DNA from 3 places in the Vibrio sp. KMM 9700 genome. Region 1 is predicted to be linked to each of the others. Evidence: predicted binding sites of a transcription regulator. Region 1 holds the regulator's gene; each other region holds the start of a gene.
What was found. Region 1 encodes MetJ, which represses methionine synthesis genes. Its sites were predicted from a motif close to TTAGACNTNTANANGTCTAA; they were not measured.

Region 1 (11,184 bases):
CTATCTAATGTTTCATGCGAGTCTTACCGTAAAGTGGTTCGCGGCGAACCTGATTTTGTTCCATATTTTCGCTCGGCAACGCCTGAGCTTGAACTTGGCAAACTACCACTTGGCTCACGCCCAGCGAAACGTAATCCTAAAGGTGGCGTCGAAAGCTTACGTGCGATCCCTTGGATTTTCTCATGGAGTCAAAACCGCTTGATCTTGCCAGCTTGGCTTGGCGCAGGTGAAGCAATTCAACATGTGATGGAACAAGGGCATAAACCTATGCTTGAAGAAATGTGCCGTCAATGGCCGTTCTTCTCGACCCGTCTTGGTATGCTAGAAATGGTTTACACTAAGTGTAATCAAGATATCTCGAAATACTATGATGAGCGTTTAACCGAGGCAGAATTGCAACCATTAGGTGATAAGCTACGTGCCCAACTTGAAAAAGATATTGTCACAGTGCTAAATGTTGAAAACAACGAAAACCTAATGCAAAGCGACCCTTGGGGCCTAGAGTCGATTCGTTTACGCAATATTTATATTGAGCCATTGAATATGCTTCAAGCTGAGCTTTTATATCGTACGCGTCAAAGCGAAACCCCAGCGCCAGAGCTTGAAGAAGCACTGATGCTAACGATTGCAGGCATTGCAGCTGGTATGCGTAATACAGGCTAAGCACTTATATAAGGAAAAATTGCACTTAAAATAATGAGTGTAATTTATGCCAATCAAAGCTACCCTAATATTCTCTATAAAGAGGCTATCGGGTAGCTTTTTTATTTTTATTTTCTTGATATTCAATAGGTAAGACATGTCACTGCCCTATCTTATTTTAGGTCTGCTTGAATCTGAGCCGGCTACAGGCTATGCCATCCAAAAACAAATCTCCCAACATCTGGCCAATTTTTGGCAAGCCAGCCATCAGCAAATTTATCGTGATTTGAGCAATATGGAGAAGAAAGGTTGGGTAAAATTTGAGACGATTAAGCAAGTCGGAAAGCCAAGCCGTAAGTTATATCAGATCACTAAACTAGGCAAAAAAGCCCTTCAGCAATGGTTTATCACTCCTGTTAAAACGCAGACTATAAAAGATGAGTTTTTAGTTAAACTTTTATATGCCTCAGAGCAAAATAAATCTGACTTGCTCCCACAAGTTGAAGCGAAGCAAGCACAGTTAAATGCACAGATCAGCCACCTTCAAGAGCAGCTCGAGCAAATAAATAACTGGCAAGAAAGGCTTGCGCTTAAACGCCAGTTATTTGAGTTTCAATCACAACATGAATGGTTTAAGGAGGTTCATACCGAACTCTTGGGTTAATTCCATTTCTGCAACATTCTTTTTACATTAAAACCAAGCTAAGCCATTACAATCTTTATACTTTTGAACTAAAATGTTAATTACTTACCCAAGTCATTCACAATCAAAGGGATTTTTGTCTTTATGCTTTCTTTTCGTCGAACTTGTGCCAGCTTGCTCAGTTTAGCCATTTTAGGCTGCGCCACCCCCGAGCAGCATCGCATTGCCTCCTTTCAAGCGGTACAAGAAGATGTACCGACCAATGTCACCAATGAAACTGAGTTATTTGACCGCCTTTATCTTTCGCGTACTTGGGTCGATGACGACGAGTTAAGTGAAGATCCTATTGAACTTGCAACCTTAAAAAAAGCCCCTTTTAGCCCATCCCAAGTCAAAATCGTCGGCTCAGCGCCAGTGGATGCACACCGCTCTCTGGCAACCAAAATTTGGATGATAGATCATGCTGAACACACTTTGGACTTAGCTTATTATATTTTTAAGCCTGATCTAGTTGGTTACTCTGTCATGGGGGCTTTATGTAATGCCGTCGAACGTGGCGTTGATATTCGTATTATGGTGGATTCACTTGGTTCATTTAGCTTTACTCACGCGCCACTCAAAGCACTCACAACTTGTAATAAAAATGCAGGATATATCAAAGATTTAGAAGGCAACCCTACCCGGCACAAAGCGCGTATTCAATTTGTGATTATTAATGCCTTGACTGATCTTAAAAGTAACAGTAACCGTCGCTCCCACGATAAACTTATCATCAAAGATGGTGCATTTCCTGGAAAAGACATGATCATGACAGGTGGACGCAATATCGCGTTAGATTACTACGCGTTAGACGAAGATGGTAACAGTGACTTTACTGGCTTTCGTGACTTAGAGATGATTTTAACCTCTGATGGCCGTGAAAAAGATCCAGATACAGGACGCACTCTTTCTTTGGGGGATATCACTAGCCTGTATTATAGTTTCTTGTTTTTGCACAAAGGCAACCGCCTGATTAAAACCGCAGCCGAAGCGCCGCACACGCCTTATATTACCGAGCCAAGAGATACCAAAGGTTATGATACTTGGCGTAAAAAAGCGCAAAAAGAGCTAGCCAAACTAAGACAATCTGAAGAGTTTGCCGCCCCGTATTCAGATACGGAAGAGTATCTGTCACATGGTTGGATCAAAACGCCAGTCCGTCTTGAGCACCAGCTGACTAACTTTATTAGTGAGAATGTGATTGAAAAGGCGTCTGAAATTAAGCAAAACAATGCCAACTCTATCCAAGGGCTACTCAATAGTATTTTGCAAGATGCTGAACGTAATGGAAAAATCGAAGGCCATTACCGCATTATTTCACCTTATCTATTCGCCCCATCCTTCCAAGATAAATTTGGTAAAGATGTTATCGATAGTGCGATTGTGGTCAAAGAGTTTTTAGATAAATACCCAGGCATTAGCTTTGAGGTGATCACCAACTCGATTATTACGAGTGACAATGACTTTACCCAGTCGGTAATTGATATGGACACAGCGCCGCGCTTATTGCTGCCAAATGAAATGCGCGAAACTTGGATAAATAACCCAGAAAATAGCGATAAAGTGCAGCAAATGATCCATTCAAAAGAATGGCAAGAGCTCACGAATAATCCAAGGTTGAAGATCTACCAAACTGGTCGTATAGACTCCACGCTACTTGGTGGTAATAAAGAATATGGTCTGCTACATGCCAAGTTCTTCTTTAGTGATGAATCCGGCTTTGTCGGCACCTCAAACTTTGATTATCGCTCACGTTTGTATAATAACGAGATGGGATTTAACTATGTCTCTCCAGAAGTGAGCACCCAACTTGCGCGTCACTTTGAAGCTTTGAAAGATATTTCATATCGCTGGGGAAGTCCTGAATGGTTTGAATTGCGTGACCGCATCATCGAAACGGATAATGTGAAAAAAGCCTCTCACTCAACTCAGCGTATTCGCTTTAGAGTCATGAAAGCAACAGGGTTGATTTGGCTTTTCTAAGTAAGCGGCATTAAAAGATTAGACCAAAATATAAAAAGCGAGCACCTAAATAACTTAGGGCTCGCTTTTTTAGTTTTATTAACTAGGAATTTTTATTCAGTCACAATCGCTTGTGGACGCACACCTAGCGTATGGCATAGCGCATACGTCATTTCCGAACGGTTCAAGGTATAGAAGTGGAAATCTTTCACCCCTTCGCGGCTTAATACACGAATCATATCAATCGCTTGGCTTGCACCAACCATTTGACGAGTCACAGGATCATCATCTAAGCCTTCATATTGTTTTGCCATCCAGCTTGGAATGCGTACATGTGTCATATCGGCAAAGCGTTTCGCTTGTTTAAAGTTTGAAACAGGGAGGATGCCTGGAATAATTTCAACATCAATGCCTGCGCTCACGCAGCGATCACGAAAACGTAGATAACTCTCCACATCAAAGAAGAACTGAGTAATTGCACGGTTTGCGCCAGCGTCTACTTTACGTTTTAGGTTGATTAAATCTGCTTGCGCGCTTTTTGCTTCAGGATGTACTTCTGGGTAAGCCGCAACAGAAATATCAAAGTCTGCCACGCTTTTTAAAAGCTCAACCAAATCTGATGCGTACATATCAGGCTTAGCACCGGTTTGCGGTAAATCGCCACGCAGCGCGACAATATCTTTGATCCCATTTTGCCAATAATCTTTTGCAATCGTTTTTAGTTCATCACGGCTAGCATCAATACAAGTCAGGTGCGGCGCAGCAATCAAACCGGTTTGATCTTTGATTTCTTTAATAATGCTATGGGTGCGGTCACGTTCGCCAGAGTTAGCACCATAAGTCACTGAAACAAACTTAGGTTTTAGAGTCTTAAGGCGGTGAATAGATTGCCAAAGTGTCTGTTCCATTTTTTCGCTACTTGGCGGGAAAAACTCGAAAGATACATTAATTTTACCTGCAAGTTCGGCGATATTATGGTTTAGTGCATCAATCTGCCCTGCGTGTGTATATGACATGTGACAATCCTTATCTTAAAACTTCAATCCATGTTCTAGCTTGATTTATATTCATCAAGTTTAGACGTCTATACATCTAAATATCCCTTTAAACAGAGGGCTTGTCAATGGAAAAATTGTTGAATTTTATTTGATTTAAGATGAAGAATTTTCAAGTTGAGAAAATAAGAAAGCGTTTAATTTTAGAAGGGAGTTTAGTATTGATTGATTATGCTGATATTTCACTACTAGAGCATTCGAAACATCCAACATAACCAATCTTTACTTTATTTATCGCTATTGCTTGAGCAAGAATAATTTACTTAATCAAACCAGCTAAACGATTAAGATCTGACTGCAAAGCACCTGCTGTCACACTGCGACCAGCACCTGGGCCACGGATCACCAGCGGGTTATCTTTATACCAATGACTTTCAATCGCAAAGATATTGTCACAAGGTAAAAGATTTGCCAGCGCATGCTCAGGCGTTAACTCTTCCACACTCACTGTTGCGCCAGCTTGCGGAGAAAAACGCGCGACATAACGTAGAACTAAACCTTGCGCCTGCGCTTTAGCCAAACGCTCAGCAAGATCTTCATTTAGCAAATGCAAGTTGTCAAAAAAGTCATCAACGTCTAAATCTTGCAGCGATTTTGGCACCAAAGATTCAATTTTGACGTCTTCAGGTTCAATCTCAAGGCCAGCTTCACGCGCGAGGATCACCAGCTTACGCATGACATCTGTGCCGTCAAGGTCAGCGCGTGGGTCCGGCTCAGTTAAGCCTTGTTGCCAAGCTAAATCAACTAAGTCACCAAAAGGCACGCTGCCATCATATTGCTGGAATAACCAAGACAAAGTACCTGAATAAATCCCAGAAATAGCTGTAATTGTATCACCGCTTTCAAGCAAATCATGCACCGCATAGTTGATCGGCAAACCCGCACCAACCGTTGCATTGTAAAGCCAATGACGACCAGTTTTCGCAAACACGTCTTTTAGCTTCAAATGCTGCTTGGTTGAGCCTGCACCAGCAATTTTATTCGCGCAGATTAAGTGCATGCCCTGCTCTGCGATCATAGGATATAAATCTGCAACCTTTTCACTGGATGTCACATCAAAGACCACGACTTCATCATACACATCTTGGTTTGCCAAAGCGTCTAACCATTCAAGTTCTTGATAAGGCTGACAATGCTTATCAAACTCTTCGAGTGCAACTTCCGGTGCAATGCCTTTTAAATCAAACCAATAGTTTTTACTATCTAGAATACTAATCAGATCAAAGCTCATTCCCCAACGGGCTTCAAGCTTAGCTTTTTGTTCAACAAATAGATTCAACCAGTTGGTACCGATATAACCTTTGCCACACAAAGCAATCGCGACACGTTTTTGTGCTTGGAACAATTGCTCATGGATACGGCAAATGAGCTGCGCAGTTTGGTTTGATTCGATATTTTTTAAGATTGCGACCAAGCTTAAATCAGACTCAGCCTCATATAAAAATTCAACCGGCATATCTTTTAGATGCTGATTAAAACCATGACAATGATTCGGATTATTCGTCACCCCAGCGCCAACCGCTGCAATCATGGTATAACCTTCACTCACTTTGGCTTCAAGGCCTAAGTTAGAATTCGCCAATACATCTTGAACTTCATCGATCACCTCTCTTGGATAAGCCAAACGTAGTACGCGGATATCTTCTTGATATTCTTGAGCTAAAGGCTCTAATTGAGCGTGTTTTAGAAGCTCATCAACTTGGGTTAATTGACGCTGCGCGACATGATCAAAAGCAAGTGGCAACTCAATTAATAAAATATCTTCATGTGAGGTAATGATTTTCGCCCCACGTCCTGATGCCAGTACACGTTCAATACGGGTTGAGCCTGCTTCAGGTTTGTGGCTGCAACGCAAGCTTAAATCAATATGGCTTTGCGCCACAGGTTGCAGCGTACGGCAGTGCAACACGGGCGCAGCTAAACGTGCCAGTTCATTCGCCTCATCTAAACGCAATAAAGGTAATAAGCATGCATCCGTGACTTTACGTGGATCTGCGCTATATACGCCTGCCACATCACTCCAAATCACTACACGGCTGACATCGGCTAATGCGCCAATCACAGTCGCAGAATAATCCGAGCCATTACGCCCAAGCAAAATGGTCTCACCCGCTTGGCTTTGCGCCATAAAACCTGTGATAACAAAACGTTGTGCGCCTTGCTGAGCTAAAATCTCTTGCAGTAAAGGCAGTGAATGACCGCGATCAACCTCAGGCAGTACGCTGCGCTCAGCACGTAAAAAACGACGCGCATCAAGTGGCGCTGCAGCCATATGAGATTGATTTAATAAAGCTGCCAGTAAGCGAGAGGACCACATTTCACCATGCCCAAGCACATCACAACGTTGCGCTTTAGCATTGATATAGTCCATTTCTCCAAGATGATTGATCTCGTTTTCTAACTTATCAATCAAAGGATTCGCATTTTCTTTATCTAATAAGTCTTGAATCAGAGTGGTTTGGAACAGCTTGATATCTTGCAAGACTTCATGTGCAAGGCGGCCGTCTTTATCTAAAGCATCAATCCATGAGATGAGCTTATTGGTCGTTTGCCCTGCAGCAGAGACTACGATTAAATCTTGTTCCCCTGAGTGCTCTTGAAGAATTTTGACCACTCTTTGATAGCATTGCGCATCCGCAAGACTACTTCCACCGAACTTATGGAGTTGGCGCTTTATCGTCATTTAGACAACCTCTTTTGCAATTTGAAACGCTTGAGTGAGATCAGCAATAAGATCCTTAGGATCTTCCAGCCCAACTGACACTCTTAATAAATTTACAGAAATACCTGCTTGTGCTTGGGCTTCATCCGACATCGCACGGTGCGTCATTGAGCTTGGGTGACAAATTAAGCTCTCGACACCTCCGAGTGACTCGGCTAAAGAAAATAGTTTTAAGCCGCCAACAAAGGCTTTAAGTTGCGACTCTGTTGCATCTAGCTCAAAGCTTAACATAGCCCCGAAGCCAGTTTGCTGTTTTTTCGCAATCTCATGCCCTGGGTGAGTCTCAAGGCTTGGGTGGTAGACCACTTTGACCATAGGCTCTTGGCACAAAAATGCGAGCAACTCATTTGCCGTTTGTTCATGAGTACGCATACGCGCGCCAAGCGTACGTAGACCACGCAATGTCATATAACTATCAAATGGCGTGCCAGTGGCGCCAATACAGTTGCCCCACCATGCCAATTCATCCGCATCGGCTTGCTCTTTGGCAATCACAACACCACCAATCACATCAGAGTGACCATTGATATATTTAGTTGTCGAGTGAATCACAAAATCAGCACCAAGAGTGAGTGGCTTCTGGTAAATTGGCGTGAGGAACGTATTATCAACAGCAACTTTTGCGCCGACTTGATGCGCTGCTTGGCAGATTTTTTCGATATCGACGACACGCACTAATGGGTTTGATGGCGTTTCAAGCAGAACCAGCTTTGGCTGACGCGCCAATGCCGCGCGAAGCGCTTCTTCATCACTTTGATCAACAAATAAAACTTCAAAGTCACCTTTTTGCGCGCGCGAGTTAAATAAGCGATATGTTCCGCCATAACAATCATGTGGCGCGACAATAATATCACCAGCGCTCACAAAAGCACTTGCCCAAAGGTTTAATGCTGATGTGCCGCAGTTGGTGATCACAGCGCCAGCGCCTTGTTCAAGCTCACTTAATGCTTGCTCAAGTAGGCCTCGATTTGGGTTGCCTGAACGGGTATAATCATATTTAGGTACATCGCCAAACTCAGGGAAAGCATAATTCGTTGATAGATAAATCGGTGGCACGACAGCGTGATATTGCGTATCTGATTCAATGCCTGTACGCACAGCAATCGTACCGCTTGATAATTGGCTAGTTGAATGTGAAGAAGTTGATTCTGGGTGCTTAGGTTGCGTCATGCTAATATCCTTATTGACGTGAGTTTAGGTCTATACTCTATCTATCTCATCTTACTCTACTCTTAGAAAAATAAGACGTCAACACTTCTAGACGTCTAAATGTCTTTACATTTGGCAGTAGATGCCGCTAAAATACCCTTCATTATTTTTAATTCTTTTTATATATAAAGGTGTCTCATGGCCGACTGGAACGGTGATTATATCAGCCCCTATGCCGAACATGGTAAAAAAAGCGAGCAAGTCAAAAAGATCACTGTATCTATCCCTTTGAAAGTATTAAAGATTTTGACCGACGAACGAACTCGTCGTCAAGTTAATAATTTGCGCCATGCAACCAACAGCGAACTTTTGTGTGAAGCTTTCTTGCATGCTTATACTGGTCAGCCACTGCCAACCGATGAAGATTTGCGTAAAGATCGTCCGGATGATTTACCTGCAGAAGTGAAACGTTTGATGACAGAGATGGGAATTGAGTTCGAATCACTCGATGATCATCAAGATTAAGCGTTAAAAGATAAAATTAAGACATTAAAAAGGGAAGCTAAATTCAATCAGCTTCCCTTTTCTATTTTTGCAGACTTAAATCTAAACTAGATTAAGCCATGTAATTTTCAGGCATATCAATACGCGCCACGCCAGAATCAACCGCAGCTTGCGCCACAGCCTTAGCTACGCGAGAAAGCAAACGTGGATCCATAGGTTTTGGAATGATGTAGTCTGTACCAAAGCTTAGCTTATCTACGCCAGATGCTTTTAATACTTCAGCAGGCACTTCTTCTTTCGCCAGTTGGCGAATCGCCTCTACTGCTGCCAGTTTCATTTCATCATTAATTTGGCTTGCACGAACATCCAAAGCGCCACGGAAAATGAACGGGAAACAAATCACGTTATTGACTTGGTTTGGATAATCACTGCGACCTGTACCCATGATCAAATCATCACGAACTTGGTGCGCAAGTGCTGGCTTAATTTCTGGATCTGGGTTTGAACATGCAAACACAATTGGTTTTTCAGCCATAAGTGCAAGTGCTTCTGGTGGTAAAAGATCAGGGCCTGATACACCAAGGAAAAGATCTGCACCTTCAATAACATCCTCAAGCGTACGCTTATCTGTATTGTTGGCAAAAAGCTGCTTATATTCATTTAGATCATCACGACGCGTATGGATCACGCCTTTACGATCAAGCATATAAATTCTTTCACGCTGTGCGCCACATTTAATTAAAAGCTCCATACACGCAACGGCAGCTGCGCCCGCGCCCAAACATACAATCTTAGCTTTAGCTAAATCTTTGCCTTGCAGCTCGATTGCATTAAGCATACCTGCTGCGGTCACAATCGCAGTACCGTGTTGGTCATCATGGAAAACTGGCACATCACAACGCTCAATCAGTTGGCGTTCAATTTCAAAACAATCCGGTGCTTTGATATCTTCAAGATTGATGCCACCAAAGGTATCAGCAATGCTTGCAACTGTATTCACAAACTCTTCAGAAGTGCGGTGCTTGACTTGCAAATCAATCGAGTCAAGGTTTGCAAAGCGTTTGAAAAGTAAAGATTTACCTTCCATAACCGGCTTAGATGCAAGTGGCCCTAAGTTACCTAGACCTAAAATAGCAGTCCCGTTTGAGATCACCGCAACCATGTTGCCTTTGTTGGTATACTTGTATGCATTTTCTGGGTTTTGTGCGATTTCACGTACTGGCTCCGCAACGCCTGGGCTATAAGCAAGAGCGAGATCTTCTACCGTATCGGCAGGTTTAGTTAATGCAACACCTAGCTTACCCGCAATAGGTTTTGCATGATAATCAAGCGCTTTTTGGCGAAATTCTTCATATTGCTTGTCGTCAGACATTTTGTTTTCCTGAGCTTATTAGTGATCTTATCGCTAGATGTGTTTACATATAAACAACACAAAAGATAAGTAATTGTTAAAATGAAAAACTAATCTTAACATAAGAAATATAAAAAAATAGATCTCACAAATCAGCAGCAAAAGAAAAGCGCAAAGAAATTGAGTAGGAATAAATAAAGAGGAGGAAAAAGATGAAAAGGTAAGATCAAAAAAGGACACCGCAGTGCCCTTCTTTTTCGAAAACCAAATGAGAATCAAAAGAAACAATTTGGCTTTCTAAGCATAAACGCTTATTTGCTGCTAAGAGCACCGAAACGTTTGTTAAAGCGATCAACACGGCCGCCTGTATCTACGATACGTTGCTTACCAGTGTAGAACGGGTGACATTTGTCACATACGTCTAGGTTGATTTCTTCTTTAGCTAGAGTTGAGCTGAACTCGAACTCGTTACCGCAAGAACAAGTAGCTTTAACAGCTTTGTATTCTGGGTGGATACCTGATTTCATGGGAAAACCTCAAATTGGGCCGCATCGCTATCTAGCTCTACACTAGACACCATACGTTATTTACAAAAAAGATATGCAAGCACATCATCAAGGGTGCATATACTAAAGAAACTTATGCCAAGGATCAACAAGTTTGCTTGATTTTTCATCTTTTTTTGAGTCTTTAAGAAAAATCAATTGGTTGAAATATGCCATCGTTTTCGATTTGTCTCCTATTTTTCTATCTTCTCGTATAAAGAGAGAAAAAGCTTTAGATAAATTTCATTATTTACCTGATCCGCACATTGATTTAAGATCAAACGCCTTGCTAACGAGAAAAGAGCCCATATGTTGCCCCAAATTGCCCGAGTAGCCCTGCCTGTTCCTTTGGATAAATGCTTTGATTATCTTATCCCTGCGCATCTATCCATCGTCATTGGTGGCCGTGTTTTGGTGCCTTTTGGTCGTCAAAAGCTCGTCGGCATTGTTATTGAACGCACTCATGAGTCTGATTTTGATATCAATAAGCTCAAGGCGATTTCGCAAAGCTTAGATAATCAGCCGCTTTGGCCAACCAAGCTATTCGATCTTTTAAAATGGTCGAGCCAATA
Region 2 (11,184 bases), 410 kb from region 1:
AGAATCTATGCCGAAGTTTTCATCTAATATTTTGATAATCGGAACAATACAATTGGTGGTGCAAGAACCATTGGAAACTATTTTATCACTGGCTTCCAAGGCATCATGGTTAACGCCATAAATCACGGTTTTATCGAGATCTGGGCTACCGGGATGAGAAAATAAAACCTTCTTTGCGCCCGCTTTGAGGTGCGCTAAGCCATCTTCACGCGAGCCAAATTTGCCAGTGCAATCTAGCACTATATCCACTTCTAAGTTCTTCCATGGCAAAAGCTCAAGCTGCTCAAGGTGAAGCAAGCGGATTGAGTCTAAGCTTTTGATCGCATTTGAGTTGTGCTCGATAAATATATTTTCTTGATCATGGCTAACTTGATGCATAAAACGGCCATGCGTCGAATCATATTGCAAAAGATGCGCCATTGCCTCTGGTTTCGCAAGCTCGTTAATCGCGACCACTTGAATACTGTCACTTTTGCCGCTTTCATAGAGTGCGCGCAGCACACTGCGGCCGATTCTGCCAAAACCATTAATGGCTATTTTTAACATTCGCTTTCCCTGTCTAATAATTTTTCATTTTTAACATGATTTTATTCATAAATAGCAAAAAGCCAAGCATTAAACAACACTTGGCTTTGAAGCGATAGGATTATATTAACCGATCCGGGTTAGATAAGCTTTGCACGCGAGCTTAAAAACTCACATCCATACCAATCCAATAACGGCGACCATCTTCAACATAACCGTATTCATCATAATCAACATCTTCGTCAAAAATATTATAAACCGCTGCTTTTAATTTAGTATCTTTGTTCAGTTGATAATTTAAACCCACATCAACGAAAGTATAATCCGGTGCTTTGACTACGCTTGATTTAGTCGATGGGCTACTTGACTCTTTACCGCGATACGTCACACGTGTCCAAGAATTTAATGCATCTGTGTTCTGCCAATCTAAGCTCAAGTTTGCAAGGTGTTTTGGCAACTCGGTTAGCGCCTTACCTTTTAGCTCTCCTGTTTTATGCTCAGAATCAGTGTAGCTATAGCTAGATTTCATCGAAACCGTTTCCGTGATAGGTGATGAAAAGTTCACTTCTACACCTTTGGTTTCGGCTTCATCAACATTAGTTCTATATCTATCAGTATCATTCACACAGATTGAGTCTGGGCAGTTTTCAGTGGTAATGATCTTGTCATCAAAATCACTAAAGAAGAGTGTAACGCCTGAGCTGATCCCAAAGTCATTGTTATACAGCACCCCAAGCTCATAGTTAACTGATTCTTCTGGATCAAGATCTGGGTTACCATAAATGTCACCACCATTACTTGTCTGTGCCCAGCCCGCTGTTTTTTGGCGTAATGTTGGCGCTTTAAAGCCGGTTGAGACCCCACCTTTCATTGTCCATTCATCTGTCATATGCCACACACCGTAAGCACGAGGGCTAAAGTGCTCGTCATATTCTTCATCGTAATCAAACCGCAAACCAGCAGTTAAGAAGAAGCTATCCGTGATCATCCATTCATCTTCAATAAAGAGTGCGCCAGAGCTGTTGTCAATCTTAGTAAGATCTGAGTTTGGATTCCCATTAGTGCCATCATCATTTAACTGCTCATATTCATACTCACCACCAAAGGTTAAGAAATGAGAATCAAAAGGCATGGTCCAAGTACTTTTCAAGACAGTGTTTTCGATACGAATATCGCGACTATCGTTATCAGTTCGCTCAAACTGAACATAAGAATCCGATGCACCAAAGTCATATGTGCCTTGGTGAGTTAAACCTACATGTACGCGGCGATAGTTATTGACATCCACATCATCAATATCATCCACTGTTTTACCGAGTGAACTGGAACGCTCCTGCTCATTGACACCTGATTCTAAAATCCAAGTGTTAACATCATCAACTTGATAGGTCCACTTACCGGTTAAGCTTTGCAGATCTTTATCTTCAAAACCATTAAGAATTGAATCTTCTTCACGGCTCACGTATTGACCGTAAACTTGCATGCCGATTTGATCTTTAATCAGTGGGCCATTTAAGTAGAAGTTCGCTCCATATTGATTGCCCGAATCGCTATCTTCTTGAATCAAAGCATCAACTTGAACATTACCAGACCATTCGTTGCTAACTTTACGCGTGATCACATTGATCACACCACCAATCGCATCAGAGCCATAAAGCGTTGACATTGGCCCTTTGATCACCTCAATGCGCTCAATCGCTTCAAGTGGTGGTAAAAAACCATGTTCAATCCCAGGGCCATCACTATTTGGACGGGTTTCACGTGAGTTTTGACGCTTACCATCAACCAAGATAAGTGTGTATGCAGAGCCCATACCGCGGATACTGATATCTGTATTATCGCCGCCATCACTCACTGTCACGCCCGGTACATCACGTAGCGCATCTGTAATATCACGATAATATCTTTTTTCTAGGTCTTCACGGGTCACAACACTAATACTTGCAGCAGCGTCAATTTGTGCTTGTTCAAAACCTGATGCTGTCACAACCATAGTTTCATCAACATTTGCAAGCGCGGCTTGACTCGAGAGAGAGAAGATAACAGCTGAGGCGAGTACAGCTAAACTCGGCTTCTGGGAGTACATATCAAATCCTTTAGATTAAATGAGAATAAATGTTATTTTCATTATTATTCATAAGGTCTTAAAAAAGTTCAACCTTGTAAATAGAAATATATCTCATTTGTATTTATATTGAGATCTAGATCGAGGATAAAGCAATCCAAACAATTAAGTGCATATAAAAGAAACACTTAAATTTGACTTGAAACCATAGTTATGAAATGGTTTAGACATGAATTGATACATTTTTTCTGTGTTATTTTAAGTTCTCCCTACTTGTGTCATTGACTATTTATATTTAATTCAAAATGCAAAAAAGCCGAGCGATTCACTCACTCGGCAATTGAGGCATTTATATGGAAAATGTAAAAATTTAATTAGAAGTTAACATCTAATCCAACCCAATAGCGACGACCATCTTCAACATAACCATATTCATCGGCTGTAATTTCATCATCAAATAGGTTATACACAGCGGCTTTGAGTTTTGTATTTTGATTCACTTTATAGTTGATACCCATATCCACAAATGTGTAATCCGGTGCAATCAAGCTATCGCTAGATGGCCCTGTTGTTGGTTGACTTTCTTCACCACGGTAAGTCACCTTACCCCATGTAGAAGTCTTTTCATTGACTTGCCAATCTAGCCCTAAGTTAGCTAAATGCTCAGGAATTTGGTTTAGCGGCTCACCTTTATACTCACCAGATTTTTGCTCTGAGTAGGTATAGCTATAGCTAGAATTCATGCTGATGGTTTCAGTAATTGGCGCTTCAAAAGTGACTTCCACACCTTTAGTGATTGCTTCGTCCACATTCACTCGGTAAGTTGGATCGCTACCATAATCATTCACCCCATCCGTACAAACATCTGTTGGGCAGGCAACACGTGTGATCTTGTCATCAAACTCATTATAAAAGACAGTTACACCGGTATTGATGCCATAATCATTATTAAAGAGTGCGCCAATTTCATAGTTAATTGATTTTTCTGGCTCAAGGTCTTCATTACCATAGATATTACCACCACGGCTGACTTGCACCCAGTTTGGCGTTTTCGCGCGTAAGTCTGGCGCTTTAAAGCCGGTAGACACACCACCTTTAATCGTTAACTCTTCGGTTGTATGCCAAACACCGTAAATACGTGGACTAAAGTGCTCTTCGTAATCCTCGTCATAATCAAAACGAACCCCTGAAGTTACCGCAAAGGTATCGGTAATCGCCCATTCATCCTCAATAAAGAGCGCACCTGCACTGCTATCAATTTTGCTTAGATCAGAGTTTGAATTTTGGTTGCCTTCATCGGTCAGTTTTTCATACTTATACTCACCACCGACTGTTAAGAAATGAGCATTAAGTGGCAATGTCCAAGTTGATTTAGCCACAGTGTTCTCAATTGTCATATCGCGTGAGTCATTGTCTGTACGCTCATATTGAACATAAGAATCAGACATACCAAAGCCATATTGCCCTTGGTGAGTCAAAGAGTAATGGCTACGACGATAGTTGTTTTCACTATCTTCTGCTTCATCGACTCCGGCATCATTAAATTCATGTTCAATTGTTTTGCCAACGGTACCAGAGCGATTTTGCTCATTAATACCCGCTTCAAAAATCAGATCATTTGAGTCATTTAAACGGTAATTAAACTTAGAAGTTAGACTCTGAATGCTTTTATCTTCATAACCATCAATGATTTCATCTTCATCACGTTGCACATATTGACCATAAAGCTGAAGTCCTAGCTTGTCGTCGATTAATGGGCCATTAAGATAAAAATTACTGCCGTACTGATTCCCAGATTCATTGCTTTCTTGAATGATCGCATCAACACTGACATTACCAGACCACTCTTTAGAAACTTTACGCGTGATCACGTTGATCACACCCCCCATAGCTTCTGAGCCATATAAGGTTGACATAGGACCACGCACAACTTCAATACGTTCAATCGCCTCAAGTGGTGGCAACCAACCATGTTCGATACCAGGGCCATCGCTATTTGGACGTGTTTGACGAGAGTTTTGGCGTTTGCCATCAACCAAAATCAAAGTATATGCAGAGCCCATACCACGCATGCTGATATCTGTACCATCACCCCCATCGGTAATGGTGACCCCAGGTACATCACGCAAGGCATCAGTCACATCACGATAATATTTCTTTTCAAGATCTTCACGCGTGATCACACTGATACTTGCCGCAGCATCTGCTTGTGATTGTTCAAAACCTGAGGCCGTTACGACCATAGTTTCATCAGCAGCAAAAGATTGAGAAGAAAGAGAAACTAAGATTGCAGAGCTTAATGCAGCAAGTCTCGGCTTTTGAGTGAACATGTATAAATTCCTTTTAATCTAAATGATAATTAATTTCGTTTGCATTATTATTCAGATTGATACCGAATTTGCAAGTATATTAAATATATATGATAAGCATTAACATTTAGATTGCGATTTGGATCGATATTTTAACAATTGATAGGTTTAATTGTTGCTAAAATAAGCGCGTTAAGTTGACATAATGAAGAAAACATGAAGATTTTTTGGAGAATAAAAATACAAAAAAGCCACCTCGTGGTTGAGATGGCTTAAATTTTAATGCTTATTTAAGTAGTCATACCCATTAATTATTCATGGATATGGCCTTTTCTACTTACGCAAGAAGCTCTTTTGCAGTGCTCACAACATTTTCAGTTGTAAAGCCGAACATCTTGAATAGCTCACCTGCTGGCGCAGATTCACCAAATGTTGTCATACCGATCACGCGACCGTTTAGACCCACATACTTGTACCAGAAATCAGCAATACCTGCTTCAATTGCGATACGTGCAGTCACATCAGATGGTAGGACAGACTCGCGGTATGCTGCATCTTGCTTATCAAATGCATCTGTTGATGGCATAGACACAACGCGAACTTTTGTGCCTTGTGCGCTAAGCTCAGCCGCTGCATTAACTGCTAGCTCAACTTCAGAGCCTGTTGCAATCAAGATAAGCTCAGGTTTGCCGTCACAATCTTTAAGGATGTAAGCACCTTTAGCAATGTTTGCAACTTGCTCTGCGCTACGCTCTTGTTGCGCTAAGTTTTGACGCGAGAAAATAAGTGAGCTTGGTGCATCTTTACGCTCAATTGCAAGTTTCCAAGCAACCGCAGATTCAACCTGATCACAAGGACGCCATGTGCTCATGTTTGGTGTTAGACGTAAGCTTGCCATTTGCTCAACAGGTTGGTGAGTTGGACCATCTTCGCCCAGACCGATAGAGTCATGGGTATACACTTGGATGTTTTGGATTTTCATCAATGCAGCCATACGCATAGCGTTACGTGCATATTCCATAAACATCAAGAAGGTTGCGCCGTAAGGAACAAAGCCACCGTGTAGTGCGATACCATTGATGATAGCTGTCATCGCAAACTCACGCACACCGTAGTGGATGTAGTTGCCTGAAGCATCGTCAGCAGTCAGTGATTTAGAACCAGACCACATGGTTAGGTTTGATGGAGCAAGGTCAGCCGAGCCGCCCATAAACTCAGGAAGCATTTGACCGAAAGCTTCAAGTGCGTTTTGAGACGCTTTACGTGATGCAATGTTTGCAGGGTTTGCTTGCAGATCATTGATGATAGCAGTTGCTTTTTCTTCCCACTCTTGTGGCAAGTCACCCGCCATGCGGCGTTTGTATTCTGCTGCTAGCTCTGGGTAAGCTTTTGCATAAGCTGCAAATTTTTCTTCCCATGCACTTTCGTTTGCTGCGCCTGCTTGTTTTGCATCCCATTCGCTATAAATATCTTCAGGGATTTCAAACGCGCCGTATTTCCAACCAAGTGCTTCTTTGGTTGCTGCGATTTCATCAGCGCCAAGTGGTGCGCCGTGACAATCGTGCGTGCCCGCTTTGTTTGGTGAACCAAAACCAATTACAGTTTTAGTACAGATTAGGGTTGGACGTGGATCAGCTTTTGCCGCTTCAATCGCCGCATTGATTGCATCACTGTCGTGGCCATCAACAGCTGGGATCACATGCCAGCCGTACGCTTCGAAACGTTTTGGTGTGTCATCAGAGAACCAACCTTCAACTTCACCATCGATAGAAATGCCGTTGTCATCCCAAAATGCAACTAGCTTGCCTAAACCTAAAGTGCCAGCAAGTGAACATGCTTCATGTGAAATACCTTCCATCATGCAGCCATCGCCTAGGAAAACATAAGTGAAGTGATCAACAATGTCATGACCGTCACGGTTAAATTGCGCTGCCAATGATTTCTCAGCAAGCGCCATACCAACAGCGTTCGTGATACCTTGACCTAGTGGCCCAGTCGTCGTTTCAACGCCCGGTGCATAACCGTATTCAGGGTGACCTGGAGTTTTAGAGTGAAGTTGGCGGAAGTTTTTAAGCTCTGAAAGAGGAAGATCATAACCAGAAAGGTGAAGAAGAGAGTAAATCAGCATTGATCCGTGGCCGTTTGACAGTACAAAACGATCGCGATCTGTCCAATTCGGATTTTGCGGATTATGCTTTAGGTGCGAACGCCACAGCACTTCTGCAATATCAGCCATTCCCATAGGTGCACCAGGGTGACCTGAATTTGCTTGTTGAACTCCGTCCATGCTTAAAGCGCGGATTGCATTTGCTAAATCTTTACGAGACGCCATGTCTATTCCTCAAAGTGAGCGATTGGTAGAAAAGAGATCAAGCAAACGTTTAGCCAAGCTTTTAAAAAAACGAACTCGCCTAAACAGCTCAATCTTTAATTGTTCGCTATTGTCGCAAAGCAATAACTAAATCGCAATAAAATCAATTCAATTCGTCAAGTTTAAATCTAATTTTCGTCGCTTTTTTGCATAATTCAGTGTGTAAGAGGCTTATCAGGCGTATTTCATTGTGAGCTTCTTCTTATTATGTGTACAATCATTCGATTCATTAACGCCTTGATTAACCCCCTTTTCACCCAAATACCGCTAATTAAATCAGAGAGAGTCACTCATCATTGCACGATACAAAGCTCTAATCTTTTTAAACTGAACAATAAAACATCATTTTTTTGCTTTTTTTGTTAAATAAGCTTGCGATTTTGGATTTCATCCTTAAAATAGACGTCTAGAAGTCAAAACACCCACACACCTTGTTCTAGATATGGATATAGCTTTCAAGAAATAGAGCTTGATAAGGTGAGCGTTGAACGCTTGGTGTGACACAAATTTTATATCAAGGTGCGCATTGGTTTGTGTGCACCTTTTTTTACCTCTAATTGATGTGCTCGTAAGCTTTGCGCATCAAGCTAAATGAGTGGAGCCTATTTTTATGTCTAAGCATCTTTTTACCTCTGAATCAGTATCAGAAGGTCACCCAGATAAAATCGCGGATCAGATCTCTGATGCCGTTCTTGATGCAATTTTAGAGCAAGACCCAAAAGCACGCGTTGCGTGTGAAACCTATGTTAAAACTGGCATGGTTATGGTTGGCGGTGAAATCACTACTTCTGCTTGGGTTGATATTGAAGAGCTAACGCGTGAAACGGTTCGTGAAATCGGTTATGTGCATTCTGATATGGGCTTTGATGCTGACTCTTGCGCAGTGTTAAACACTATCGGTAAACAATCACCTGACATCAACCAAGGTGTTGATAAAGCTGATCCGAAAGATCAAGGCGCTGGCGACCAAGGCATCATGTTTGGTTATGCATGTAACGAAACTGAAGTGCTTATGCCTGCACCTATTACTTACTCTCACCTACTTGTTCAAAAACAAGCTGAAGTACGTAAAAACGGTAAACTTGACTTCTTGCGCCCAGATGCAAAATCTCAAGTCACTTTCCAGTATGACCAAGGTAAAATCGTTGGTATCGATGCAGTCGTTCTATCGACGCAACACTGTGATTCAGTCACGACTGAAAAACTACGTGAAGGCGTGATGGAAGAAATCATCAAACCTGTATTGCCAAGCGAGTGGATCAACAAAGAAACTAAATTCTTTATCAACCCAACCGGTCGTTTTGTTATTGGTGGCCCTATGGGTGACTGTGGTCTGACGGGTCGTAAGATCATCGTTGATACCTACGGCGGCGCAGCGCGTCACGGTGGTGGTGCTTTCTCTGGTAAAGATCCATCAAAAGTTGACCGTAGTGCAGCTTATGCAGCGCGTTATGTTGCGAAAAACATTGTTGCGGCTGGCCTTGCGGATCGTTGTGAAATTCAACTTTCTTATGCCATCGGTGTAGCAGATCCAACATCTATCATGGTTGAAACGTTTGGCACTGAAAAAGTACCATCAGACATCATCATTGAAGCGGTTCGCCAACACTTTGACTTACGTCCATATGGCCTACAAGAAATGCTTAACTTGCTGCAACCTATCTATAAGAAAACAGCAGCTTATGGTCACTTTGGCCGTGAAGAATTCCCTTGGGAAAACACGGACAAAGCAGAAGCATTGCGTGCATTTGCTAACCTAGGTTAATGCCCTGAGCTTAAGCTTAGTTAAAAGCTAACCAATACAAAAAAGGCTCCGTATGCTTTGCAGCGCGGAGCCTTTTTTATTTTAATTACTTTGTGGCAGCGATTAATCTTGATTGACAAAAGTATCTATATATAAAGCTTCCACTTTGTCTCTTGCCCAAGGCGTGCGACGTAAAAACTTCAGGCTCGATTTAACGCTTGGATCATGGGTAAAGCAACGAATATTAATCATCTCTCCAAGCTGCTTCCAGCCATAATGCCCTTCAAGATCAGTAACGATTTTCTCAAGTTTGACCCCATGCAAAGGGTTGTTGGTTTGTGTCATAGTTTAAGTCTTCTTTAAGAATATACGCCTATTATACCTGCAAGCTCCTAAAATCACCTTTGTTTTCTAACAAAATGGCTTTTGTCGTATCTATTCGATGAAATAATTTAGAAAAACTCAGAGGTTACATCAAAAAACTTACGCTTATCACAAGTTTAAATTTTAAATTTTGCCTAGGCTTAATCTTTAGGCAAACTCTTAAAATTAATACCTATTTATAAATAAGGTACACGGATGAAACGCCTTTCACATTTATTTTTTTTATGTGGTTTATCTGCATGCTCAATGCCTAAAGAAGTGAAAGAGAATCAAGCCTTGGCTGACGAGCTCTTGCAAGACCCTATTTTGCAGCAACAAGATATTGACTTTGAAGACTATCAAATTCACTTTGCAGCAAGGCCAAACCCTGGCAAGGTAAATCTTGTATTTGTGCATGGTACGCCTGGCTCTTGGCAAGCTTTTGCGCCCTACTTTCTCTCTTATAAACTTGCCCAAGAATATGCTATTTATGCGCTAGATAGACCAGGATGGGGAAAATCTGGCTACCCTGATGCGTTAGATGAGTTCCCTGCAAGTTTGGAAGCCCAATCCAAGCTAATTGATCCCGCACTGCGTGAGCTTGCGAAACAAACCAAGCAACCGATCATTTTAATTGGTCACTCTTATGGCGGCTCACTCGTGCCTAAACTTGCGTATGATAATTCAGATATTGTTGAAGGAATGCTTATCCTTGCAGGTGATTTAGAATCCGAGCTTGCCCGTGGACGTTGGTTTAATCAAATCGGAGGCATGCTTCCAAAAGCCATAATGTCGAATAAACTTTATTACTCAAACCAAGAAGTTCAGGCATTATCTACAAGCTTAAAAAATTTAAATGCCAAATATGCGGATTTGAAAATCCCGATCAAAGTGATCCAAGGGATGGATGATGACTTAGTCCGTCCGCAAAGCGCCGATTATGCCAAGGAGTTATTTAACAAGTCTGATCTTGAGGTGATCAAGTTAGAAGGTGAAGGACATTTGATCCATCTGACGCAAACAGAGTTGATCATAGATACTTTATTAAGCTTTGCTGATGAGTGCGAAATAAAAATTCAAAAGCATAAAAAAACCACCAGCGAAATAACTCAAACTGGTGGTTTAGTATTCTAATCTATTTTGCTTAGATTATGCTTGTGGACGCATCGCTGGGAATAAAATCACATCACGGATTGTATGCGCATTGGCAAATAGCATTGCAAGGCGGTCGATACCAATGCCTTGACCTGCTGTTGGCGGTAGGCCGTGCTCAAGCGCTGTGATGTAGTCTGCGTCATAGTACATAGCTTCATCATCACCAGCATCTTTCGCATCAACTTGCGCTTTAAAGCGTGCATCTTGATCTTCTGCATCGTTAAGCTCAGAGAAACCATTACCCACTTCACGACCACCGATGAAGAACTCGAAGCGATCAGTAAAGAATGGGTTGTCATCAGAGCGACGCGCAAGTGGCGATATGTCTGCTGGGTAACCTGTGATGAAAGTTGGTTGCAGAAGTTGTGGCTCTGCAGTTTCACCAAAGATCTCTTCAAGCAATTGACCACATGTCCAGAAATCTTCCACATCAATGTGAACAGATTTAGCGATTTTCACCATGAAGTCACGATCTTTGACTGTTTCTTCGTTTAGGTTAGCAATGTCGCTATGGTCTGGGTTGTAGTGTTTGATCGCATCAATCATGCTCATGCGTGCATAAGTGCCGCCGAACTCAACTGTGTCTTCACCGTAAGGCATAGAAGTTTGACCAAGCACTTCAACTGCTGCTGTGCGTAGCATTTCTTCTGTT
Region 3 (11,184 bases), 1.0 Mb from region 1:
GATAGGTAGTTGCGGCGCTTCAAGTTCTACGATCTCAAGATTTTTTGGATTTTCCTCGATATCACGAACTGTTGCTTCAAGGCCAGCACCTTCACGTAGTTTGATTAAGCCTTGTTTTTCAAGAAGGATTAATGAACGGCCAAGGTTTGTTGGATCATTCGGGATAGAAATGCGATCGCCATCTTTTAGCTCATCAACAGATTTGATTTTTTTCGAGTAGCCAGCAATTGGGTAAACAAGTGTATTGCCCGCCACTGAAAGCTTATAGCCACGGTCTTTGATTTGCTTGTCTAGATATGGTTTGTGTTGGAATGCGTTCGCATCAATTGAACCATCATCCAGCGCAGCATTTGGCGTCACATAATCTGTAAAGGTGACTAGCTCAACGTCTAGGTTGTATTTTTCTTTGGCAACTTTTGCAGCCACTTCAGCAACTTGTGCTTCAGCGCCAGCAATTACGCCAACTTTGATTTTAGACATATCTTTTGCTTCTTCACTGCCACAGCCTGAAAGCGCGAGTACAGAGGTTGCAGCAATCGCAGCCAGTAATTTTTTACTTTTTAGTAGTTTGCTAAATAACATATAGAACTCCATTTGAATAATTCCCAGATTCCAAAATAGGGATACTGTTTTTATCTTTACTTGTAATTGTAAACTTATCGATGATCAACTGCAGCAGCAATGCGATCGCCAATTGATTGAATAATTTGCACTAAAATAATTAAAAGTACAACTGTTACCGCCATAATGGTTAGATCATAACGATGGAAACCATAACGAATGGCAACATCACCCAGACCGCCGCCGCCAACAGTACCAGCCATTGCCGAATAACTCACCAGCGTCACTAAAGTAATAGTGATCGAGTTGACTATGGTTGGCATGGCTTCAGGAAGCAATACCTTGGTAATAATTTGCATTGGGCGTGCGCCCATAGCTTGCGCGGCTTCCACAAGCCCAGTTGGGACTTCTAAAAGTGCGCCTTCAATTAAACGCGCCACAAATGGAATCGAACCAATGGTGAGTGGAACAATCGCCGCTGTGGTGCCAATGAAGGTGCCGACTAGCATTTTAGTCACTGGAATAATCGCTACCATTAGCACTAAGAAGGGCACAGAACGGCCGATATTCACGATAGCGCCTAAGATTTGATTTACTTTTAAGTTCTCTTTTAAGCCGCCTTTTTTGGTGATATGTAAAATCACGCCTAGCGGGATCCCAAAGACAACGCCGACGATGCCAGCGACCGCAACCATATATAAGGTTTCACCGGTTGCGCCTAAAAGTAGGCCACTATTAAAAGATAGCCAATCTAAAATTGAATTAAGCGACATAACCTAGTACCTCTAATTTGATTTGCTTGTCACGTAAGTAAGCAATTGCTTTCTCGATTGCCTCGGCTTCACCGAAGAACTCAGCCATCATCAGGCCAAAGCGAACGCCACCGGCATAGTCCATGTTGGAGCTTAAAATGCTGATATCAACGTCAAACTTACGGCACACTTGGCTGATCACAGGCGCATCCACACTCGCGCCAGTAAATTCGAGGCGAATAAGTGGGAAGTGATTTGGCTCAGGGCTTGGTTTTAAACGTGCTTGATAATCTTCTGGAATCGATAAATCTAAGGTTGAGCGAATAAACTCACGCGCTAAATCAGTTTTTGGATGAGCAAAAATATCACTCACACTGCCTTTTTCAACCAACTCGCCACCGCCGATAATCGCCACTTGATGGCAAATGCTTTTCACCACTTCCATTTCATGAGTGATCAAAAGAATGGTTAAGCCGAGTTCTTGGTTGATTTTTTTAAGCAGTTTTAAGATTGAATGTGTGGTCGCAGGATCCAGCGCACTCGTCGCTTCATCACACAACAATACATTCGGATCGCTTGCAAGGGCGCGGGCAATTGCCACACGCTGCTTTTGACCACCACTTAAATTTGATGGGTAGCTTTGATGTTTATCGCTAAGGCCAACAAGGTCTAATAATTCTGTGACTTTGCTTTTGATATGCGCTGCATCAGCACTGGCAAGTTCAAGCGGAAGCGCCACGTTATCAAACACAGTGCGTGATGAAAGCAGGTTAAAGTGTTGGAAAATCATGCCGATATTACGACGTGCCTGGCTAAGCTTAGCTTCATTTAAGTCTGTCAGCATTAAGCCATCAACTTCAACTGTGCCACTTGTTGGCGCTTCAAGCATATTCACGCAGCGGATCAAGGTACTTTTACCTGCGCCCGATGAGCCAATCACACCAAAAATTTCCCCTTGCGGGATCTCTAAATTAATATCTTTGAGGGCATGGATGGTTTTGCCACCTGTCTCAAATATTTTATTGACTTGATTAATCTTAATCATGAGTAAACCTAGCTGGCAGCTAATCTTGAAATCTACAAGTGCGATCTTCAACATCCATTTTGCTGCATTTTATTAACATTCACTTCATGCTATGGCTTCGCTGATTTGAAGTCAATAGATATTTTTACGTCTAGACGGCTAAAAAGTGCGAATGCCTATAAAACGTCCAAAACAAAGTTAACAGATGTGATGAATATCTTGGGGAATAATCCTAAGCATGTAATAATTTACCTAAATGTCTGCAATCAAGTGAGAAGAGCTGTGTCCAATTCTGCGAACCAATCAATTAAAAAAGCTGTATTTTTAGACCGAGATGGTGTGATCAACAAAGATCATGGTTATGTCGGCAAAGTGGATGACTTTGAATATATCGAAGGTGTGTTTGAAGCGACTAAAAAATTGAAACAGATGGGCTATATGCTGGTCTTGGTGACCAACCAATCTGGCGTGGCGCGTGGTTATTTCTCTGAAGATGAGTTTTTAGCTTTAACCGAATGGATGGACTGGAACTTTGTTGACAATGGTGTGGAGTTTGATGGCATCTATTATTGCCTGCATCACGCCACAGAAGGGCAAGGCGAATATAAGCAAGATTGTGATTGCAGAAAGCCAAAACCTGGGATGTTTTTATCAGCGCGTGATTTTCTAAAAATAGATATGAGCCAATCTGTGATGGTGGGTGATAAAGCCGAAGACTTGATGGCAGCCGACGCAGCTGGGGTAACAACTAAAATTTTAGTGCGCTCAGGTAAACCTGTGACTGAAACCGGTGAAGCTTTAGCAGATGTGGTGCTTGATGATATCAACCAAGTGCCAGATTGGTTAGCTGCGCAATAACTGATTAGTTGCGTCATAAATAACTGAGCTAGGCAATAAGTTATATCGCTATACTCTTCATATTTGAAACTGCAGCGGTGTTAACTGCTCTGCGTCACCCTAGTCACATATTCTTATATGCTCCTAGGGATTCCTCGCTTGTTGCCTTGCTGCAATTCCAACTATTTTGACTGTATCATTTTGAATTATATGATATGTCCTGAATATTTAGCGCTGCATCTTGAATGTTTTGGGGTATACTTATATCTTGAAATTATGCGCTTTTGACGAATCAAAGTTGGCATAAAATGTATCAAAATGAAAATAATAATCTAAATTAAATCATAGCGTTAAATCTGTATGATGTTTTATTTTTCCAAGGATAGGAAATTATCACCATGACAGCCTATATTATTCGGCGACTGCTACTTATTATTCCAACCTTTATCGGGATCACCTTAATGGTGTTCGCCTTGACTCGCTTTGTGCCGGGCGGGCCGGTGGAGCGTATGTTGCAAAGTGCGCAGTTTCAGGGCGCAGATGTGGGCACTAGTGTTTCCACCACCCATGCAGGCAATCAAAGCCTTTTATCGGATGAAGAACTTGCCGAGTTAAATGCTTTTTATGGCTTAGATAAACCTATCATTCCGGCGTATTTTGAATGGCTTGGCAAGTTTATTCGCCTTGATTTGGGCGAGTCCACACGCTACTTTGAACCTGTCACAGAGATGATCGCCGAGCGCATGCCAGTGTCGCTCTTTTATGGCGCAATGACTTTTCTTATCAGTTATTTAATTTCTATTCCGCTGGGCTATTTCAAAGCCATTAAACACCAAAGTTTTTTTGATTCCGCTTCCTCTATTGCCATATTTGTTGGCTTTGCCTTACCCGGTTATGTTATCGGTGTCTTGCTCATCACCTTTTTAAGTTATCAATATGATTACTTCCCGCTGGGCGGTTTTGTTTCCGATGATTTTGATTTTCTGACCCCATTTGAACAAGTCAAAGATGTGCTTTGGCATGCCGCCTTGCCATTATTTTGTTATCTAATTGGTGATTTTGCTCTGCTTACCATGACAATGAAAAATAGCTTGATGGAAAACTTGGCTGCTGATTATGTGCGCACCGCTATTGCCAAAGGGCTACCTTTTTCTAAAGCTGTACGCAAACATGCGCTGCGTAATAGCTTGATCCCTGTTGCGAGTCACTTTGGGAACTCCTTACTCTTTTTTATGAGCGGCTCATTTTTAATCGAAGTTGTGTTTGATCTAAATGGTATAGGTTTGCTTGGTTATGACTCGATTGTCGAGCGTGATTACCCTGTGGTGATGGGGCTTTTGGCTATCAATGCCTTGCTGCTGATGTTTGGCAATATTTTATCGGATATCTGTGTGGCCTTGGTTGATCCACGAGTGAAATTTGGAGGCGGCCAATGATGAAGTTTAGCCCATTAACGCAAAAGAAAATTCAACGTTTTCGCTCAATTAAGCGTGGTTATTGGTCATTTTTGATTTTATTAAGTCTATGTTTACTTGCACTTTTTGCTGAGCTTTTGATTAATAGTCGAGCGCTTGTGGTGCGTTATCAAGGCGAGCTGTATTTTCCAACCTATGGCGCAGTAATAGGCGGTGATACTTTTGATCTAGGCTACCCGTCTGAAACTAACTATCGTGAGCTCAAAGATAAGATGCAAAAAGGCGAGCTTGCGCAGCAAACCCAAGGGGATTTTGTGCTGATGCCGCTTGTGCCTTGGAATGCATTTGAGCAAGACTTTAGCCAAGACTTCCCCCCAAGTGCGCCCAGCGCTGAAGATAAACACTATTTAGGCACAGACACGCTTGGCCGAGATATTTTAGCGCGCCTTGTCTATGGCTTTCGGATCGCAATTGGCTTTGCCTTTTTAACTATGATCGTAAGCTATGCGATAGGGGTTGTGGTCGGCTGCGCAATGGGTTTTTGGGGCGGTAAGTTTGATTTATTTATGCAGCGTGGCATAGAAGTTTGGTCCATGGTGCCGTTTTTATATGTGATCATGATTTTGGTTTCCATTACCAAGCCAACCTTCTTTTTATTTTGTTTGATCAACGTCTTATTTGGCTGGATGGGGATGACTTGGTATATGCGCAGCATGACCTATAAAGAAAAATCCCGTGATTATGTCCTTGCAGCCAAAGCCTTGGGCGCCTCCAATTGGCGAATTTTGCTCAAGCATATCTTGCCCAATACCATGGTGATGATAGTTACGCTCGCGCCTTTTACGATTGTCGGTAATATCACGGCTTTAACCGCTTTGGATTACCTAGGTTTAGGCTTGCGTCCACCAACGCCAAGTTGGGGCGAGTTGTTGCAACAAGGCAAATCGAATTTAGATTCCCCGTGGATCGCATCATCGGTCGTGGCGGCAATTGTTGGGGTCTTGATGATGGTTACATTTATTGGTGAGGCGGTGCGTGAAGCCTTTGATCCAAAACGTTTTACTCAATATCGATAGGGAATAAAGATGAAATTATTGAGCTATTTTTTGTTTTTATTGACCTTTAGTTTGCCAAGCGCCGCTTTAAGCCTTGATGACTTACCCAAAGATTTAAACTGGCAAACTGGCCTGCAAGAGCCTTTATTTGCGTCCAAAGATGCGCAATTTGGTGGCGTGTTTCGCACTTATATTTCAAGCTTTCCGCAAACATTTCGCACTTTAGGGCCTGATTCGAATGGCACCTTTGCCGCATGGCTGCGTGGCACTAACCTTGCGCTTTTAGATAAGCATCCAAATACGGATAAATTTCTCCCGTCGATTGGGCAAAGTTGGGCGCTAGCTGGGGATGATCAAAGTGTTTATTTTAAAATTAACCCCAATGCACGTTGGAGTGATGGGGTGCCAGTGACGGCTAAAGATTTCACTTTTATGCTCCAATTAATGCGCTCAAAAAATATTATTGCGCCTTGGTATAATGATTTTTATACAAATGAAATCAAAGAGATAAATGTTTTTGATGATTTGACTATTCAAGTTGTGTCAGGCAAAAAAAGAAGCGAAGACGAGCTTTTAGATTATGTGAACTTACAGCCTAAGCCGGCACATTTTTATGCAAACCCTGAAAAAGATGAAGACAATGACGGGATAGCCGATGATTATGTGCGTCGCTATAACTTTAAAATCGAGCCAGTCACTGGGCCTTATTTTATCGATAAGATCATTAAAGGCAAAAAGGTCAGCTTTAAGCATGTGGGGCAAGACTGGTGGGGCTATGAGATTCCTTATTATCAACATAGATTTAATGTGGCGGCAATTAGCCTGCGGGTGATCCGCGACCCTGATATTGCGATGCGTTACTTTGAAAAAGGTTATTTAGATGCTTACCCTTTGATTCGCCCTGTGTTATGGCATGAAAAGGCGCAAGGGGAGTTATATGACAAAGGCTATATTCAAAAAGCATGGGGTTATAACCAAGCACCGGTTGGCGCTGGTGGGATGTGGCTCAACACCGCGATGCCGCTTTTAGATGATATTAATATCCGCACCGGCCTTGGCTATGCGATTGATTATGATGGCATGCTCAAAGATGTTTTGCGTGGGGATTATATTCGCAAACCTAACCCTATGGGTTTTGGTCATGGTGAGTATGATAACTCAGAGATCAAAGCGCCTGTCTTTGATCCTAAACTTGCCATTCAATGGTTTGAAAAATCAGGCTTTAATCAGCTTGATGATCAAGGCGTGCGCACGAATGCAAAAGGGCAGCGACTAAGTTTTGTCGTCACTTATGCCACCTCAGCGCATACCCCGCGTCTGGCTTATTTAAGAGAAAAAGCAAAGCTTGCAGGGGTTGATTTAGAGCTCAACTTGATTGATGGCTCCAGCATGTTTAAGTTTGTGCTCGAGAAAAAACATCAAATATCTTTCCATGATATGGGCACTTCAAGTATCCCTGCTTATTGGGAATATTTTTATTCAACCAATGCGAATAAGCCGCAAACCAATAACTTTACTAATTATTCGTCACCAGAGTTAGATAAGCTTATCGATGCATTTCGCAGTGAATTTGATTCGCAAAAAAAGCGCGCCTTATCAAGGCAAATTCAGCAACAAATTGATGATGCTAAGGTGATCATCAGTGGCTTTATGGTGCCTTATACACGCGTTGGTTTTTGGCGTTACTTAAAATTTCCTGAACAATTTATGACTAAGCAAACCAATTACTTATTCTTAGGTGGCGGTTTCATGGGAAGCATGAGCACCTTTTGGATTGATCTAGATGAAAAAGAGAAAACCTTGCAAGCCAAGCGAGATGATGTGGCGTTTGAGCCAAAAATTTGGCTAGATGAAACTTATAAAATTAAATCAGAGCCGGATTTAACCCAGATGTTAGATGAATCTGAGCAGGAGGCAGCGCAATGAGTTTCGCTCAAAATCAAGCCAAAGCGCAACAAATCGTACTTAGTGTCGAGTCTTTAGCTGTGCAATTTAGCACGGAAGATTCAGAGCATTTAGGCCAAGATAAAATCCTAAAAGTGCTAGATGGAGTTAGTTTTTCCCTTAAGCGTGGCAAAACCTTAGGAATTGTTGGGGAGTCTGGTTGCGGTAAAAGTGTCACCGCTATGTCGATAATGGGTTTATTGCCAAGACCTTATGGCGAAGTCACGCAAGGGAAAATCCATTATTTCCCAAGCACGCATAAGCAAGAGAATTTAGCACTTTTAGAAGATGCCAGCATTGAGCTTACAAGCCTTCAATTAAAAGACTTGCATGCGCTTCGAGGTAATCGAATTTCAATGATTTTTCAAGATCCTATGACAGCGTTAAATCCAGTCCAAACCATAGGGAAGCAGCTTGAAGAAGTGTATAAACTGCATCGTAAAGACTTAAATACACAGCAAAGACGCCAAGATGCGTTAGCTATGCTTGAAAAAGTTAAAATACCGTCTCCAGAGCTGCGTTTAAATGAATATCCACATCAGCTTTCTGGTGGCATGCGTCAGCGGGTGGTGATTGCGATTGCGTTGGCTGCCAAGCCAGATATTTTGATTTGTGATGAGCCGACAACAGCATTGGATGTGACGGTGCAGGCGCAGATTTTAGATTTGATGCAAGCGCTGCAACAAGAAACCGGCATGTCGATAATTTTTATCACCCATGATCTTGGCGTGATCGCTGAATTGTGTGATGATGTAGTGGTTATGTATGCAGGGCAAGTGGTTGAATCTTGTGATGTATTTGAGTTATTTGATCACCCTAAACACCCGTATACACAAGGCTTGATTTCAGCGATACCATCAAACACCACAAAGGCGAAAACAAAACTTAAGACCATAGAGGGCAGTGTCCCTGCCTTGGATGAAATGCCTAAAGCCTGCCGTTTTGCCAATCGCTGCATTTATGTCAAAGATAAGTGCCATCAAGAAAGGCCCGAGCTGCGTCAAGCAAATGCTAAGCATCTTGTGAGCTGTCATTTCTTTGACAAATTAACGCCTTTAAAGCTAGTTAAATAAGAGGTCACTATGCCGAATATATTGGAAGTTACGAACCTCACTCAGCATTTTTCTGGCGGCAAAAAGCTTTTTGGCAAAGGTTATACCGTGCAGGCACTTGATGGGGTTGATTTTGAAATCAAAGCAGGACAAACCTTAGGCTTAGTTGGCGAGTCGGGCTGTGGCAAGAGCACGCTTGGCCGCGCCTTATTGCAGCTTTATCAGCCTACAGCAGGTGAGATTAAATTTGGCAAAGAATCTGTAATGGGGATAAAGGGCAAAAAGCTCAAACAGATGCGCCAGAATATGCAAATCATCTTGCAAGACCCAGCCGAGTCACTCAATCCAAGACATACGATAGAAATGATCTTGGAAGAGCCTTATATTATTCATGGGCTGGGGACAGATGTTGAGCGCAAAGTCTGGGTGCGAGATTTAATTCAAAAAGTTGGCTTGCCATTAAGCGCATTAAGCCGCTACCCACATGAGTTTTCTGGTGGGCAAAAGCAGCGCATCGGGATCGCGCGTGCGATAGCGCTTGAGCCAAAACTGATTGTTTGTGATGAGTCAGTTTCTGCGCTGGATGTGTCGGTTCAAGCGCAAATTATAAATTTATTGCTCGATTTACAAGCCGATATGGGGTTAACCTTACTTTTTATTAGCCATGATTTATCCGTGGTGCGTCATGTATCGGATCAGATCGCTGTGATGTATTTAGGGGAAATTGTTGAATATGGTGATGCGCAAACCATCTATCAAAGCCCGCGTCACCCATATACTCAAGCCTTGATCTCAGCTATTCCTATCTCGCATCCAAGCCAGCGCGGACAGAAGCAAAGAGTAAGTTTAAAAGGTGAGTTGCCATCACCCATTAACCCACCGCAAGGCTGCCGGTTTGCATCGCGTTGTCCAAAAGTGATGCCACATTGTCGTCATTTAAAGCCAGACATGCAGGCAGTTGGGCAAGATCAATGCGTGAGTTGTTTTTTATATGAAGTGGCGGCAATGCCAAAACATCAGATAAAAACCACAAAATAAATGTGAAATTGTAGTAAAGATTATTTTAAAAAAAGGGATGAAAAAAGCGAAATCATATATTGAGAAAGTGATTATTTTAGGTAGAATATGCCCATTATTTGCTTGACGTAAACGTTTGCGTTTTGCTTTTTGAATACTTTTTAGTGTTTACCATTTTATAACCTTAGTTGGATTTTCAGGAGAAGAAGATGCTAAAGCGTGACATGAATATTGCTGATTATGATGCAGAGCTTTTTGCTGCGATTGAAGAGGAAACTCGTCGCCAAGAAGAACATATTGAATTGATTGCATCAGAAAACTACACCAGCCCACGCGTGATGGAAGCGCAAGGCACGCAGCTAACAAACAAGTATGCAGAAGGTTATCCTGGTAAGCGTTACTACGGCGGTTGTGAATTTGTTGATAAAGCAGAAGCGCTAGCGATTGATCGCGCTTGTCAGCTTTTTGATTGTGAATATGCAAACGTTCAGCCTCACTCAGGCTCACAAGCAAACAGCGCAGTCTATATGGCGCTGCTAAACCCAGGTGATACAGTGCTAGGTATGAGCCTTGCGCACGGTGGTCACTTGACGCACGGTTCACCAGTAAACTTCTCTGGTAAGCACTACAATGTTATCCCTTACGGTATTGATGAAGCTGGCCAAATCAACTATGAAGAAATGGAGCAGCTCGCGCTTGAGCACAAACCAAAAATGATTATTGGTGGCTTCTCTGCATATTCTCAAGTAGTTGATTGGGCACGTATGCGTGAAATCGCTGATAAAGTTAATGCGTATCTTTTCGTTGATATGGCGCACGTTGCAGGCCTTATCGCTGCGGGTGTTTACCCAACGCCTGTGCCACACGCACACGTGGTAACCACAACAACGCACAAAACACTTGCTGGTCCTCGCGGCGGTTTGATCCTATCAAACGCAGGTGAAGACATGTATAAAAAGCTAAACTCTGCTGTATTCCCTGGTGGTCAAGGTGGCCCGCTTATGCATGTGATCGCAGCAAAAGCCGTTGCATTTAAAGAAGCAATGGAGCCAGAGTTTAAAGCTTACCAAGGCCGCGTGGTACAAAACGCAAAAGCTATGGTGAAAACTTTCATCGAGCGCGGTTACAAAATCGTTTCTGGTTCAACTGAAAACCACTTGTTCCTAGTTGATTTAATTGACAAAGATATCACAGGTAAAGATGCAGATGCTGCGCTTGGCCGTGCCAATATCACAGTCAATAAAAACAGTGTGCCAAACGATCCACGCAGCCCGTTTGTCACTTCTGGTATCCGTGTGGGTTCGCCTGCGATTACCCGTCGCGGTTTCACTGAAGCTGATGCGATTGAACTTGCAAACTGGATGTGTGATGTTTTAGATAACATCGAAGATGAAAGCGTGATTGAGGCAACTAAGCAAAAGGTTCTTGCAATTTGTAAGCGTCTACCTGTTTACGCTTAATCTAGCGTTTTTATAACAGACATAAAAATGCCACCTCAAGTTTGGGGTGGCATTTTTTTAGCACTCA

Region 2: metK (methionine adenosyltransferase) is a predicted target of MetJ. The motif match lies at 7,669-7,688, and genes of this name have one in related genera.
Region 3: metN (methionine ABC transporter ATP-binding protein MetN) is a predicted target of MetJ. The motif match lies at 2,481-2,500, and genes of this name have one in related genera.

The regions. Positions count from the first base shown of each region.
Region 1 covers NZ_CM178589.1:1,268,435-1,279,618, forward strand. Annotated here, with positions in the region: gene ppc (phosphoenolpyruvate carboxylase) at 1-663, shown strand, start outside; gene AC2VOY_RS05665 (PadR family transcriptional regulator) at 800-1,306, shown strand; gene AC2VOY_RS05670 (phospholipase D-like domain-containing protein) at 1,430-3,307, shown strand; gene metF (methylenetetrahydrofolate reductase) at 3,400-4,302, opposite strand; gene AC2VOY_RS05680 (bifunctional aspartate kinase/homoserine dehydrogenase II) at 4,601-7,024, opposite strand; gene AC2VOY_RS05685 (O-succinylhomoserine (thiol)-lyase) at 7,025-8,233, opposite strand; gene metJ (met regulon transcriptional regulator MetJ) at 8,411-8,737, shown strand; gene AC2VOY_RS05695 (malic enzyme-like NAD(P)-binding protein) at 8,829-10,088, opposite strand; gene rpmE (50S ribosomal protein L31) at 10,379-10,594, opposite strand; gene priA (primosomal protein N') at 10,922-11,184, shown strand, end outside.
Region 2 covers NZ_CM178589.1:856,834-868,017, forward strand. Annotated here, with positions in the region: gene epd (erythrose-4-phosphate dehydrogenase) at 1-546, opposite strand, end outside; gene AC2VOY_RS03895 (TonB-dependent receptor domain-containing protein) at 689-2,611, opposite strand; gene AC2VOY_RS03900 (ligand-gated channel protein) at 2,965-4,920, opposite strand; gene tkt (transketolase) at 5,237-7,231, opposite strand; gene metK (methionine adenosyltransferase) at 7,881-9,035, shown strand; gene AC2VOY_RS03915 (VF530 family protein) at 9,138-9,359, opposite strand; gene AC2VOY_RS03920 (alpha/beta fold hydrolase) at 9,594-10,511, shown strand; gene lysS (lysine--tRNA ligase) at 10,527-11,184, opposite strand, start outside.
Region 3 covers NZ_CM178589.1:2,288,021-2,299,204, forward strand. Annotated here, with positions in the region: gene AC2VOY_RS10220 (MetQ/NlpA family lipoprotein) at 1-582, opposite strand, end outside; gene AC2VOY_RS10225 (methionine ABC transporter permease) at 657-1,334, opposite strand; gene metN (methionine ABC transporter ATP-binding protein MetN) at 1,324-2,358, opposite strand; gene gmhB (D-glycero-beta-D-manno-heptose 1,7-bisphosphate 7-phosphatase) at 2,620-3,195, shown strand; gene AC2VOY_RS10240 (ABC transporter permease subunit) at 3,573-4,610, shown strand; gene AC2VOY_RS10245 (ABC transporter permease) at 4,607-5,665, shown strand; gene AC2VOY_RS10250 (extracellular solute-binding protein) at 5,675-7,570, shown strand; gene AC2VOY_RS10255 (ABC transporter ATP-binding protein) at 7,567-8,661, shown strand; gene AC2VOY_RS10260 (ABC transporter ATP-binding protein) at 8,671-9,678, shown strand; gene glyA (serine hydroxymethyltransferase) at 9,867-11,117, shown strand.